Regions from separate parts of the Clostridium sp. 'White wine YQ' genome, predicted to be linked through region 1. Evidence: a T-box and tRNA genes for the amino acid it is inferred to sense, from the RefSeq annotation. Region 1 holds a T-box; the other regions hold tRNA genes.

Region 1 (4,555 bases):
TAGAACTTGTTAAAGGCTTTAGCTACATCAACAGAGTATCTAGTTACTATTGAAGGTTCAAGCTTATCTAAAGCACTAAGAATGTTTTTATTAAAGTTTTCTAGTGTTTTTATAAGTTCAAACTCCTCTTTAGAACTTAATTTGCTATAATCTACTTCCCCTTGAATTTCTCCAACTTTTCTTAATATACTTTTTGCTCTTGCATAAGCATATTGAACATATGGGCCAGTCTCTCCATCAAAAGAAAGCATTTCCTTCCAATCAAATACTATATCTTTCTCTCTTGAATTTTTAAGGTAAGTAAATATTACTGCACCTATACCAACTTTTTCAGCAACTTCTTCTTTATTCTCTAATGAAGGATTCTTTTCATTTATTGTTTCAAGAACCTTTTCTCTAGCTTCTCTTAATAGATCTTCTAATAGGATAACCTCTCCTTTTCTTGTAGATAGTTTTCTATCAGCAAACTTAATTAGTCCAAAGCCTACATGTACGCAATCTTTAGCCCATTCATGACCAGCTAATTCTAACACCTTAAATACTTGTTTAAAATGAAGTGCTTGAGGTGATCCAACAACATATATGCTCTTTTTGAAATCATAATTATTTTTTCTATACATAGCTGCTGCTAGATCTCTTGTAGCATATATAGTAGCTCCATCTGATTTTAATATTATGCATGGAGGCATATTATAATCTTCTAGCATTACTACTTGTGCCCCATTACTTTCAGTTAAAAGTTTCTTTTCTTGTAGTTCTTTTATAACAACATCCATCTTATCGTTATAGAAACCTTCACCTGCATATGAATCAAACTTTACACCTAACTCATCATATACCTTATTAAACTCTTTTAGAGATAGTTCAGTGAATCTCTTCCATAACTCATTAGCTTCTTGATCTCCATCTTCTAATTTCTTAAACCACATTCTTCCTTCATCTTCTAGTTCAGGATTCTTTTCTGCCTCATCATGGAATTTTACATATATTCTTAGTAATTCATTTATTGGTTCTCTTTCAAGAGCCTCCTCATCTACCCATCTTTTATAAGCAGAAATTAGCTTTCCGAATTGAGTTCCCCAGTCACCTAAGTGATTTATTCCAACTGATTTATATCCTTGGAAATTGAACATCTTGTAAAGAGCATTTCCTATTACTGTAGAGAATAAATGTCCTACATGGAAAGGCTTTGCAATATTAGGAGATGAGTATTCAACACATACAGTTTCACCATTTCCTATATTTGATGATCCATATTTATCTCCTAAATCTATAATATTTTCAATTGTATTTTTTGAAAAAGATCCTTTATCTACAAAAAAGTTAAGGTATGGTCCTAGGTTTTCAACTTTTTCAAACCCTTCAACGTTTATCTTATCTTTAAGCTCAGCTGCAATCATATTTGGAGCTTTTCTTAATACTTTAGATAATTGGAAGCATGGGAAGGCATAATCTCCCATATCACCATTTGGGGGTATTTCAATTAATGCTTCAATCTTATCTTTCTCTAATTCAATAACTGAACCAATTCTTTCAGCTACAATCTTTTTATAATCCATCTTTCTTCCTCCTAGTTGTTATATTTTTTCAAATAAAAACGCCTCTTTATTATAAAAATAAAGAGACGGAATTCCCGCGGTACCACTCTAATTCAAAATAGTGTTATACTTAAAACACTATAATGCCACTCAATCATCTAACGCTTAAATTGCGACTACCCAATAGAAAACACCAGGCAGCTTCTCCAAGGCTCTCTTCATTTTAATCTCTCCTACAGAGCTTACACCATCCTCTGCTCGCTTAAAGATACTAATTAAACTACTTTCCTCTTCCCAGAATTTAAAATATTACATTATTCATATTATACATTTTACATTTAAAAAATGTCAATAAAAATAGCATCATTAGTTCTATTTAATGTATTTTGCTATGAAAACCACTTGTTACAATATATCATTAGCTAATATAAATAGAGGTTGCCTTAATGAAAATTTAAGACAACCTCTATTCCTCATTTTAACCTAGCAGTCAAAAACATTATATTCTTTCCTAGGCCAGTCCATTTTGTTTCATATTCAGTCATAATATTTTCTTTAAAATCTGATTTGTGTAAATCATAAGTCAGGAATTCAATATTAAAGCCTGATTCTTTAAAATACTCTTGTGATTCATCAAAAAGTTCTTTATCATCTGTTTTAAACCAAATTTGTCCACCATTCTTCAAGAAACCCTTATAGATTTCAAGAAATCTGCTATGAGTCAATCTTCTTTTTTTATGTCTGTCTTTTGGCCAAGGATTACAGAAATTTATATATATTTTAGAAATTTCATCTTTATCAAAAACCTCTTCTATAAAAGTAATATTAAGAGGTATCAGTCTAATATTTTCTACGCCTTCTTCGTTAACTCTTCTTAAGGCGTTAACTAATACTTCATCTTTTAAATCAATTGCTATATAGTTCATATTAGGATTGTTTCTGCAATTTAAAGCTGCAAATTGACCTCTTCCACAACCTAATTCTAAATATATAGGATTATTATTTCCAAAGACCTCACTCCATTTTCCTTTGTACTCCTTTGGATTTACAATAACCTTTGGATCTGCTTCTAATTCTGGTCTTGCCCACCACTTTTTCCTTAGTCTCATGGTTCCTCCTTAAAATAAATTCGCTACAAATACCATTAGTTTTGATAATTGTTCTATAACTGCTGCTGATGGTCCTGATATTACTTTCCAAGCAAAAAACACTACAATAAAGAATATTATCATTTGATACTTGTATATTTGATCTCCAATTCTTCTAAATGCTCTTGGAAATAAATCTTCTAATATGTTAAATCCATCAAATCCTGGCACGGGTAATAGGTTGAAGAAAAATAAATTAACATTAATTGTAACAATCATCAAAAGCATTCTTGCTGTTAAATAAGCAAGATCCCCATTACTTCCCATAGTAAGGCGAAAAAATATCCCCGTAATTACAGTAAATATAATAGCAACAATTAAATTTGCTAATGGTCCTGCTATAGATACCTTTAAATCATCTTTATAATAATTTTTAAATGCCCTTGGATTAACTGGTGTAGGTTTTGCCCATCCAAATCCAAATATTAAAATCATAATAAATCCCATAGGGTCTACATGCGCTAAAGGATTTAATGTCAATCTTCCTTGGAATCTGGCGGTTTTATCACCCAATCTATCAGCCATCCATGCATGTGCATATTCATGAAATGTAAATGCAACCAAAATTGCAGGTATAGATAGTACAATATTTAACATATTAAAATTCATTTTCAATCCTCCTTATATAAATGATATTATAGCATAAGAAATTTAAATAATGAATTATCTATTAAAGAAAAATTCATTATTACTAACTATGTCCACTATTGCTGATTATAGTCAATTTATTAAGTATATATAATGCAAAAATCATATTACATCTCATGTCAAAACTCTTAGTTAAAACTTCTAAAAGCTCTAAGTGACATGTAAATTCTTTAATGCATTATATATTATAAAAAGGATGGAGCAGATCCATCCTTATATAAGTTACTCTTTATTAAAAGGTGTTTTAATAAGTTTTCCTTGTGATGTTGAAGCTATTCCTAAATCATATACACCTAAATATGTTCCTTCATATTTATATTCCTTTGACATTGTTACATCTTTTATTATACCTTGTAACATATCATTCACCATTACATCGCCTTTTTGAGAAACAAAAATATTTTCTTTATCAACAGGTTTATCGAACAGAACTGTTTTCCAACTTCCTGTATCAGTGTCTAAGCTACCATACATAACTTTAGATATCTTTCCACCTTCAGCAATACCAACATATACTACATCATTGCTATCTATATATAATAATTTTGTTTTGTTCGTAAATGATAGCCTTATATTAGGATTAGTCGCATATATATTTCCATTTAAATCATCTTCATAAATGAGTCTATCCACATGAGGAATTACTTTTATACTTCCAATTATCGAGCTGTTTAGATTCATTTTTGTAATTTTATGATTAATATCAATTCTATAAACTAAACCTTTGACTCCTTTTTCATTAACTTTTATATAAGTTACATTATGAAGCGTTGAGGCATCAATACTATCTACTACTGCGCCTTGATCTAATGAATCTAACTTTTCAACTTTTCCTACTTCATTCTTACTTGCATCGTAATAATTTAAAAAGAAATTACTCTTCTTTCCTTCACTGCTTTCTTTATCTACAAATAATATTCTATTTCTATCTGAAAGCCAAATATAATTTAAAATTTTTGATTCATTTTCAGTTTTGACACTTTTTGATTCTCCTGTTTTTGTATCAATTATGTTTAATATCCCATCTTTTAAATAAGATAGATACTTTCCATCAAAGCTAATCTTATAATCCACGTTCTCTGTTATGTTAATTTCTTTATCAGTTGCCTTTTTCTTGTCATCAACCTTTACAGCTTTAAAATTATTGCTACTTACAAATATCTTTTTATCTAAATAAAGAAGCCCTAAAGATTGAATTGTTAAAGAAATTATAATCCAAAT
Region 2 (4,555 bases), on a different contig from region 1:
TGACAGCTTGTATGAATTGGGGAATGAGTTTTCAACAAGTTTATTCCCATTAAACTCATGGCACCAAAGTGTACCTAATTCACCTATTGAAAAATATCTAAGAGTTGTTACATCTCTATAATTAATAAGTAAGTAAATAAAACATATTATTATTGCAAGTATATAATTTTTGAAAATATATATTATCAAGTCCCTCAACAATACAATTAAATAAGTTGTCCCTATAAATTTTAAAACTGATAAAATAGCTGCTTCTATTGGTTTATAAAATTCTATAAAATTATTGAAAAACAAATACTTTTTGGCAACCTCAATATTTTTTTCATTTAATATTGCGTTACTCCACCCAAGTCCAAACCTACTGTAATAAATACCTAGAGAAAATATTAAGATACTAATGATTACTATACTTCCTGATATAATTGCTAAATTTGCTATTTGCTTAGAAATTATAATTTTATATTTATTTAGTGCTCTTATGTAAATATATTTATTTTCACTATTTACGTTAGAAATTGGAGCTGTTATGAAGAAAATTAACGGAATTATTAACCACACTAAAACAAATGGATTAGAAAATATTCTAAAGAAATAATCCCATTGATTTACCTCCTTTCCAGTTGTATTGTAATATTCAGTAACCTTACTCATATAAACTTTGCAGGTAATTAGGGTAATTATAAAACTTCCCATAACTAAGTTCTTATTGTAACATTTCATCAAGTTATACTTTATTAAGCTAACCATACTTATATCAGTTCTCATATATATATTCCTTCCTAGAAAAATAGAAAAATGCTATTCCAAAAATTAATGTGATAAATATGAATTGCATGATTAATTGATACCCATTTATACCACCTGCTAATAAAACAAAATCTGTAGTTACTTTTGTTTTAAATTGTAATGGTAATCTTAAAGTTTCTGTTACATAATTAGTCACATAGAAAAATATCCCGGGAGCTAACAAAACTATAATTTCATTATTTACTATCGTTGAAACTGCCAGTGCTATAGTGGAATATGTAAACCCAATAACAAATTCAACTACAAAAAAAAGCAAAACATATATATATGGCTGTGACATCAATATATCGTTAAAAATCCCGCCTACTGCAGTTGTTGTATCTTTAATACTTCCTCCTATAAAGACATTAAGAATGTAAAATAGAACTGTGCTTGGTAACGTTACACTTAATCCTCCAACTATACCACCTGCCAAAAACTTACTTATGCAATACCTTTTATTAGATATTCTTACATTAATAAATTTATTAAACCCCTTTTTTCTATCCTGTAAAAAAGAAATTCCAAATACAAAAGAGCATACAATTGGAATGAAATTCATATATATAGAACTTGTTTGTGTAAAGATTGTAAACTCATTGAAATATCCATAATTAATGGCTTCTTGCAATGACAAAGAAGCTACTGAATAAGGTATAATCTCAGGTATGTTCCTATATATTCCATACAGGTTAACTGTAATCATCGCTATTATAAAAAAAACAAAACTTTTCCTACTAATAGCCCTTTTAATCTCATCTATTACCATATTCTTCTCCTCTACCAATCAATGTAATATTTGTAGCAACAAAGTTTTCTATAGTATCCTTATTGCTACAAATAAAAACAAAAAATCTATGCTTTATATTTATAACTAGATATAAGCTAACTTACTTTTAGTACCACCCAAAAGTACCACTTGCATTTCTATAGTCTGTAGTACTATTTATATTCTTAAGTGCAAGATAATAAGTGCTTCCTAAACTCATTTTTTTCCCACTATACCCTTCTGGAATCGGAACATTCCCAGATCCTTGTTTTGCTAATACTGTTGATGAATATATATTACTTGCTGCATTTAGATCTGCATATGGGCTAGCTACAGCTCTAGCTTGTACATAATATGAATCCACATCATATATCGTTGCTAAGTTAATGTATCCACTTGAGTAACTTAAATAATCCTTTGAATCTCTTGTATCATCTGCATCAACTGCTCTAAAGCTTGAATATGGAGCCAACGCCATATAAAATGCCTTAGATTGAGCTATGTTATCCTTCCCAAAAATAAATGCGCATAACAATAAACCTAACATCACCTTTACTACCTTTTTTGTATTAATCACTTGATCCTCTCCTTCTAATATTCTACATTTTTAACAATCTGTGCACACATTGTCCAATAAATAATATCATATTATGTTTGTTATAATTTGTAATTTTTTGAAAATAATATAACATTTTGTAACACAATTTAATCTAATATTTTACATATTAATCATTATTTTGTTTCATTTCCATTACGTTCTAATTATCTTTATCTAAATTTTGAATTGTTTTTAAATTTTATAAATAAAAAACTTAATATGCTAATTATATTTGTCAAATTCCAATAATTTAATTTCACTTGATACGATATCTTTCTCAATATATATAACGCTCAAAACATACAATAAATTACATATTGTAAAAAAATAAATGAGTCAACTATTTTAGTTAATCCATTTCAATGAACAAAAAAAAGCTTAACCATAACGGCTAAGCTTTTTTAAACAACTGGTACCCCCGGCGGGAATCGAACCCACAACGGTCCCTTAGGAGGGGACTGTTATATCCATTTAACTACGAAGGCCTATAATTTAGTTATGAAACTTAATTTATACTTGTTTGAAAATTGTGGTTTCAAACAATTTTCTGGCACGTATAAATTATAGTTGAATCTAAATTATATAATTTGAATGTGAAACTCAAATTATATGTAAGATTTACATAGCATATTTATAGAATACACCATGGAAATCACTATTAAATTTTAATATATTAGGGTTTTACTGTCAACTTACAAATTATATCTCAGAAAGCTCTAATAACTCAAATTCCTCCATAATTAGCTCTCTCATGAAGCTTTCTAGTGGTAAGCCTTCTCTTATATCCTTAACCTTGCCATTGCTCTCAGTTATCATCTTATATATAAAGCTGCAGGACTTTCGTAAACTTTCCTTAAACCCTTCTTCCTTAAGCATATATCCAACCACAAGTGAAGCAAAGGTGTCTCCTGTTCCTGGGAATGATACATCTACATGAGGATTTTCTATTTTATAGAATCTTTCCTCTTCTCCATCATAAGCCAAGGTTAATACCTTATCATTACCCTCTTCTTTTGCAGAAGTTAATACTACTTTTTTTGCTCCTAGCTTTGATAGCTTTATTAATATTTCCTTCCACTCAGCTATATTTCTACAGCCTTTATATTCTATATTCAGCAGCATTTGAGCCTCTGTAACATTTGGTGTTATTATGTCACCATGAGCTATAAGCTCTCTCATTTCTCTAACCATATCCTCAGTTATTGAAGGATAAAGCTCTCCATCGTCCCCCATTACGGGATCAATTAACACCAAGTTATCTTTTCTTTCAAAATACTCTATAAAATCCTTTATAAGTTCTACTTGTTTATAAGAACCTAAATATCCTGTATATATACAATCAAAATCTAAGTTAAGCTTTTTCCAATGTTCTATATGTTTCCCCATATATTCTGTTAAATCCTCAAAGGCAAAACCTTCATATCCACCAGTATGAGTTGATAAAACTGCTGTAGGTAATGCACACACCTGAACTCCCATAGAGGATAATATAGGAACTATTGTATTTAAAGAAGCTTTTCCAAAGCCACATAGATCATGTACTGCTGCTACTCTTTTCATAAATTATTCCCCCAAATAAAAAGTGAGCTTTTTATTATATAAGCCCACTATTTAAATTTCTATATTAAATTATATCACAGTTAATGATTTTTAGAAGGCACTACTTCCTCCACCTCCACCAAATCCACCGCCTCCGTCTCCCCCTGTGAAGCTGGAGCTTGAACTTGTATTAGGAGCACTTTGACTAAATTGATCATTAAAGTTATCCTGATAAGACATTGTATAGAAATATAAGAATCCATAATTACACATAGGATTATATGCATCATTATATCCTGGAGTTCTTCTTATATGCTCTGATATCATCTCAAATATATCTAATGAAATAGCGTAAGGGAGTATTCTTTGCCATACATCTAGTTTCTTTAGTCCTTCCTTATCATCTAGGTCTACTAAATATCTCTTAAAGGCTTTCCATTTAAGTCTTTCATTTTCATATTCATTGGTTAATCTATCTTTTCCTGCTAAGTGGACATACATATTAAGGTCATAAGCATCCTCATTTACTCTGCTAACCCATTCATTATATCTATCCCTAAAGCTTTTCTCACTTGCATCTTCCATTAGTGTAGAAAAATCTACTCTACCATTTTGTGATAATTTATTTAACCAGTATAATAAATACTTTTCACTCTTTAATAAATAAGATTTATCTACCCCATTTACTAGATTAAATGCAACTTCCTCATAATTATCTTCATCTATCTTTTCTTCAAACTTAATAAATCCTTTATTAGCTAAATATAATATACTTGCTAAGAAATCCTTCATTTCAACATTATTATCAAGTAAGACAGTTACTAAGGCTGGAGTCATATCTGATGGTATATCCTCATAATGAT
Region 3 (4,555 bases), on a different contig from region 1:
TATTTCAAAATTTAAATAAATTTGAAGGAGTGGATTTTTTGAATAAACGCTTTGTACTACTACTGTTAGTCTTGATTTTTTCTATATCATTATTTGATGCTTGCTCATCACAAAAACCAGATGCAACAAATATATCTACCAATTCTAGTAAGAATGAGACTGATGAAAATACTCATACTTTAGCTATGCCTGAAAAAATAATCTATTATGGTAAAGGCAATACAACCACATTTACAAAAGATGATAAGAAATTTAATGCCCTAGTTAATGAGATTAATTCAAGAGTTAAGAATATTAAAGGACAATATAAAAGTATATTTATGCTTGATGATATAAAAGGAAAAGGCATGCTTCTAGAACTTGATTACCCTAAAAAACATACCTTTGAATACACTAAAGACAATGGTGAAAAGGAGACCTTTACCTATACTAAGCTTTATTTTGATCTAGATAAGAATGATGAAATCAGTAACGAAATGGCTTTTGAAGGCGAAGGATATGGTCCTGTTGGTAAGTTACTACCTACTGATAAGTTATTAGACATATTAAACGCTATATGGGACTAAACTTTATGGGGACTTAAATGAGCAAAATTTGCCTCAACGATAACTCACTTTCTAAACAATATATATTAATATTGCAGCTATAAATTTGTTAATTAAGTCCTTTTAAAATATCTGGTAAGTCACCACCAGACGGACTAAAGTTTCCTTCCTTAATACCCCAACTTGTAGATTGGAAGTTTTTATTATCTATTTTTATATCTATATTTTCAATAGAATTAGATTGTACAGTAGCCTTTACTACTCCGGAATTTCCCCAGCCGTCATCAGAAAACTTTGTTGTTACTGTCCCATCTATAATTTGCCCATTTATATCAATCTTAGCTAATTTATCTATTTTATTATTCAAAACATTTACCCTATAAAACTTTGCAGAAAAATAATTGCCTTTTACTTGTTTTTTTAATGGAAACATGTACTCTCCATCTTTATCAAATTTTCCCAACTTACTTATTTCTTCATTACTTGTAAGTGTAACATTTATTTTTAAATTTCCTGTAGCCTTAACACCGATAATTTTTATTACAGATTTTCCAGGAGGTATTTTATCATTTATACTTCCATCTCCATTATTTTTTACAATATCGGTTACTTTACCATCAGGCTTAACAAGTATAACTCTAACATCTCCATTATCAAACTTAGAATTATAAAGTATTGTTATGTCAGTTCCTTCTACAGAATATAAATTCATAACTTCCATACATCCATTTAAATCTTTATAATCCCTGTCTACACCTTCATAGTTTTGTTTACTTTCTACACTAGTTAAATTGAACTTCTCCAGTAAACCACTCAAACTATTTACATCTGCACTTATATATTTTTGATAATCTTCACCAATGCTTTTTGTGCAACCATTTAAACTTAGTGCTACAGAAATAATGCTAATTGCATATATAATATTAAGTTTCTTCATTTTTCCCCCACAAATCCATCTTTCAGTTAAGTATTATTACAAAGTTATCCTTTGTTTTGATAATATTCCTCAAAATTATATTTAAGTTTATTTTATCATGTTAACCCATAAAAATACATATGAGGGATTTCTATAGCAAATAAAAAAAGGCCTGCAAAAGCCTCATTTATCCAAAATAAAAAAGTGGATAAACAAGCACCCCTTTGCAAGCCTAACCACCTTTGGTTTTGGTGCGGCGAAGAAGATTCGAACTCCCGACCCTTTGATCCGTAGTCAAATGCTCTATCCAGCTGAGCTATCGCCGCAAATATTTAATTCACAAGTTTTATAATATCATATATAATTTTATAAAGTCAATACATGAAGTCTAGTAAATATCCGAAAATTCGATTTCTAATACTTGTACCTTAGTATTTGCTTTTATTTTTCTGCTGAATCCACATTCTTCATCAATGCACCTAGGTAATGTTACTATAAAGTTACATCCCTTATCTTTATTATTATATACAGAAATATTTCCATTGTGAGTTTTTACTAAATTGTATACTAAATTTAGTCCAATTCCATTTCCTTCATACTCTGAAGTAATATTTTTTACAACCTTGTGGAATCTATTAAATATTAACTCCATTTCTTCTTTTGGAATTCCAGGACCTTGATCCTTAAATTCTATCTTTACATCTTCCTCACTAACAGTTAGATTAACTAGAATTTCTGAATTTTTTGGAGAAAACTTAATTGCATTTGAAAGTAGATTCATAACTATTCTGTCAATAACTTCGGGATCTACTGACATTTTGCATTCCTCTTCATTTGTATCGAAAATTATAGATATGTTTTTATCCTTAGCATATTCATTAACAGAGTTAACTATATTCTCTACTAAACATATAATATCTAGATTTTCCTTATTACATATAAAATAGTCATTTTCTAATTTCGTCACATCAATAAGATTATTCACAAGCTTTAACATCTTGTAACAGCTTTTTGTAATAGTTTGTGTATACTCTTTCCACTTCTTGTCACCCTCATTCACTGACTTATGCTTAATTTTAAGTAACTGAATAACACTTAAAACTACATTTAAGTGAGTTCTTAGGTCATGTGCTATATTTAAAATAAAATCTTCTCTTACACCTTGAAGATCCTTGCACAAGTTAACTTTCTTTTCATAATCAGTTAAGGTATTTCCCAAAATTTCATAAAAATTAGACTCTTCCCTTAATTCAACCATGGCATATACTCCTCTATCTTAGTGCATACACTTTATATAACTTTCTCCCCTTACAATTTTACAATAAATTGGAAAATTTGTCCATATATTTGTATCCTCTAAATTATTCCCTTTATTTATAAAATATATACTGTTAAAGCTTTTCAATGAAATTAGTCCATTGAATAATTAATTCTAATACATTAGAATTAAAGTGATATTATAAATGTATTATCCTAAGTTTATATTTTATACATATACTTTACTAAGAAGTATATATTAGGTTTATAAGCTAAAATCCTATATATTAAAGGAGAGTAGATATGAAAGATTATGTTATCATAACTGATTCACCTAGTGATTTATCCGCAGATTTACTTAATGAAATTGAAGTCACATCACTTGGATTGGTTTGCTTATTTAAAGGAAAAGAGTATGTAGATGACGGTGGTATAACATTAAAATACAAAGACTTCTATGATGGTATAAGAAATTTAGAACAACCAACTACTGGACAAATTAACGCATATAGATTTGCAGAAGAATTTACTAAACATGTTAAAGACGGAAAAGGAATTATATATATAGGCTTCTCCTCTGCCTTAAGTGGAACTTTTAATAGTTCAGTTATGGCAAGAAATGAAGTGTTAGAAGAATACCCTGATGCAGATATAACCTTAATTGACTCAAAAGCTGCTTCTGGCGGCGAAGGTCTTTTGGTTTACTTAGCTGCTAAGAAAAGACAAGAAGGATGTTCAAAGGAAGAATTGGTTTCTTGGATAGAAGCTACCATACCTAAAGTTAATCATTTCTTCTTTGTTGATGATTTAAATCACTTAAAAAGAGGTGGAAGAATATCTTCAACAACTGCAGTTGTAGGTGGAATATTAAATATTAAGCCTATTATGTATATTAATGATGCAGGATCCCTTGTTCCTTTTGCTAAAGCTAAAGGTAGAAAAAAAGCTACTGCGCACTTATTAGATGATATGAAAAAGAATATTGTTAATCCAGAAGATCAAACAATCATGGTAACTCATTCTGATTGCTTTGAGGATGCTGAAGCTTTAGCTAAGTCTATAAAAGAAGATTTTAATGTAAAAGAAGTAATAATAAATTATATTGGAACTGTAATAGGAAGCCATACAGGTGCTGGAACTCTAGCAGTATTCTTCTTAGGTGAAAATAGAGAACCATAATATAAAAGAATCCCTTTAGTCGAGAACTAAAGGGATTTTTTATATTGAATAATATTAAATCTTAAAGCCTGCCTTACTACCTTCCTTTGCAGGTGTTATTTCTAATCTAGCATCTATTCTCTCTTTTAGTTCTGGTACGTGAGAGATTATTCCTACTAATCTTCCATTATGCTGAAGTTCTATTAAACAATTGATTGCATTATCTAGTGATTCAGGATCTAATGTTCCAAAGCCTTCATCTACAAACATGGTATCTACCGTTACCCCTCCAGCATAGCTTTGCACTACATCTGCTAATCCTAATGCTAAAGATAGTGAAGCCTTAAAACTTTCTCCTCCTGATAAAGTCTTTACATGACGTGCTTTTCCTGTGTAATTATCAAATACTTCAAGCTCCAAGCCTTCCTGCTTTCTTCCTTTACCCTTTTCTTCTTTTCTTTTTAGTAAATATCTATCTCCCGTCATTTTGGTAAGTCTTAAGTTTGCTGCTTTTATTATGTCATCAAAATATGCGGCAAGGACATATCTCTCAAAGGTTATTCTTTGGCTATTATCTCCATTTGCTACTCTTGCTATCTCCCCTACAATGTTATACTTACTTTCTTCCTTTTCACACTGTAGATTAATTACTTTTACTCTTTCTAATATTGCCTCATTA

Evidence for each region. The T-box of region 1 lies ahead of argS (arginine--tRNA ligase). A T-box ahead of a tRNA ligase gene usually reads a tRNA of that ligase, here a tRNA-Arg.
Region 2: it has a tRNA-Arg gene. The T-box ahead of argS (arginine--tRNA ligase) is inferred to sense a tRNA for this amino acid. The anticodon was not compared.
Region 3: it has a tRNA-Arg gene. The T-box ahead of argS (arginine--tRNA ligase) is inferred to sense a tRNA for this amino acid. The anticodon was not compared.

Annotation. Positions count from the first base shown of each region.
Region 1 is NZ_JAQYUU010000001.1:647,794-652,348, reverse strand. It holds gene argS (arginine--tRNA ligase) at 1-1,559, opposite strand, end outside; T-box leader at 1,618-1,843, opposite strand; gene trmB (tRNA (guanosine(46)-N7)-methyltransferase TrmB) at 2,012-2,647, opposite strand; gene PTZ02_RS03110 (site-2 protease family protein) at 2,657-3,295, opposite strand; gene PTZ02_RS03105 (hypothetical protein) at 3,557-4,555, opposite strand, start outside.
Region 2 is NZ_JAQYUU010000009.1:59,003-63,557, reverse strand. It holds gene PTZ02_RS17590 (hypothetical protein) at 1-765, opposite strand, end outside; gene PTZ02_RS17585 (hypothetical protein) at 755-1,555, opposite strand; gene PTZ02_RS17580 (hypothetical protein) at 1,683-2,132, opposite strand; tRNA gene PTZ02_RS17575 (tRNA-Arg) at 2,564-2,638, opposite strand; gene PTZ02_RS17570 (pyridoxamine kinase) at 2,853-3,713, opposite strand; gene PTZ02_RS17565 (DUF2207 domain-containing protein) at 3,804-4,555, opposite strand, start outside.
Region 3 is NZ_JAQYUU010000009.1:31,152-35,706, reverse strand. It holds gene PTZ02_RS17465 (hypothetical protein) at 1-15, shown strand, start outside; gene PTZ02_RS17460 (hypothetical protein) at 39-566, shown strand; gene PTZ02_RS17455 (hypothetical protein) at 655-1,482, opposite strand; tRNA gene PTZ02_RS17450 (tRNA-Arg) at 1,711-1,787, opposite strand; gene PTZ02_RS17445 (sensor histidine kinase) at 1,850-2,719, opposite strand; gene PTZ02_RS17440 (DegV family protein) at 3,022-3,897, shown strand; gene PTZ02_RS17435 (AAA family ATPase) at 3,952-4,555, opposite strand, start outside.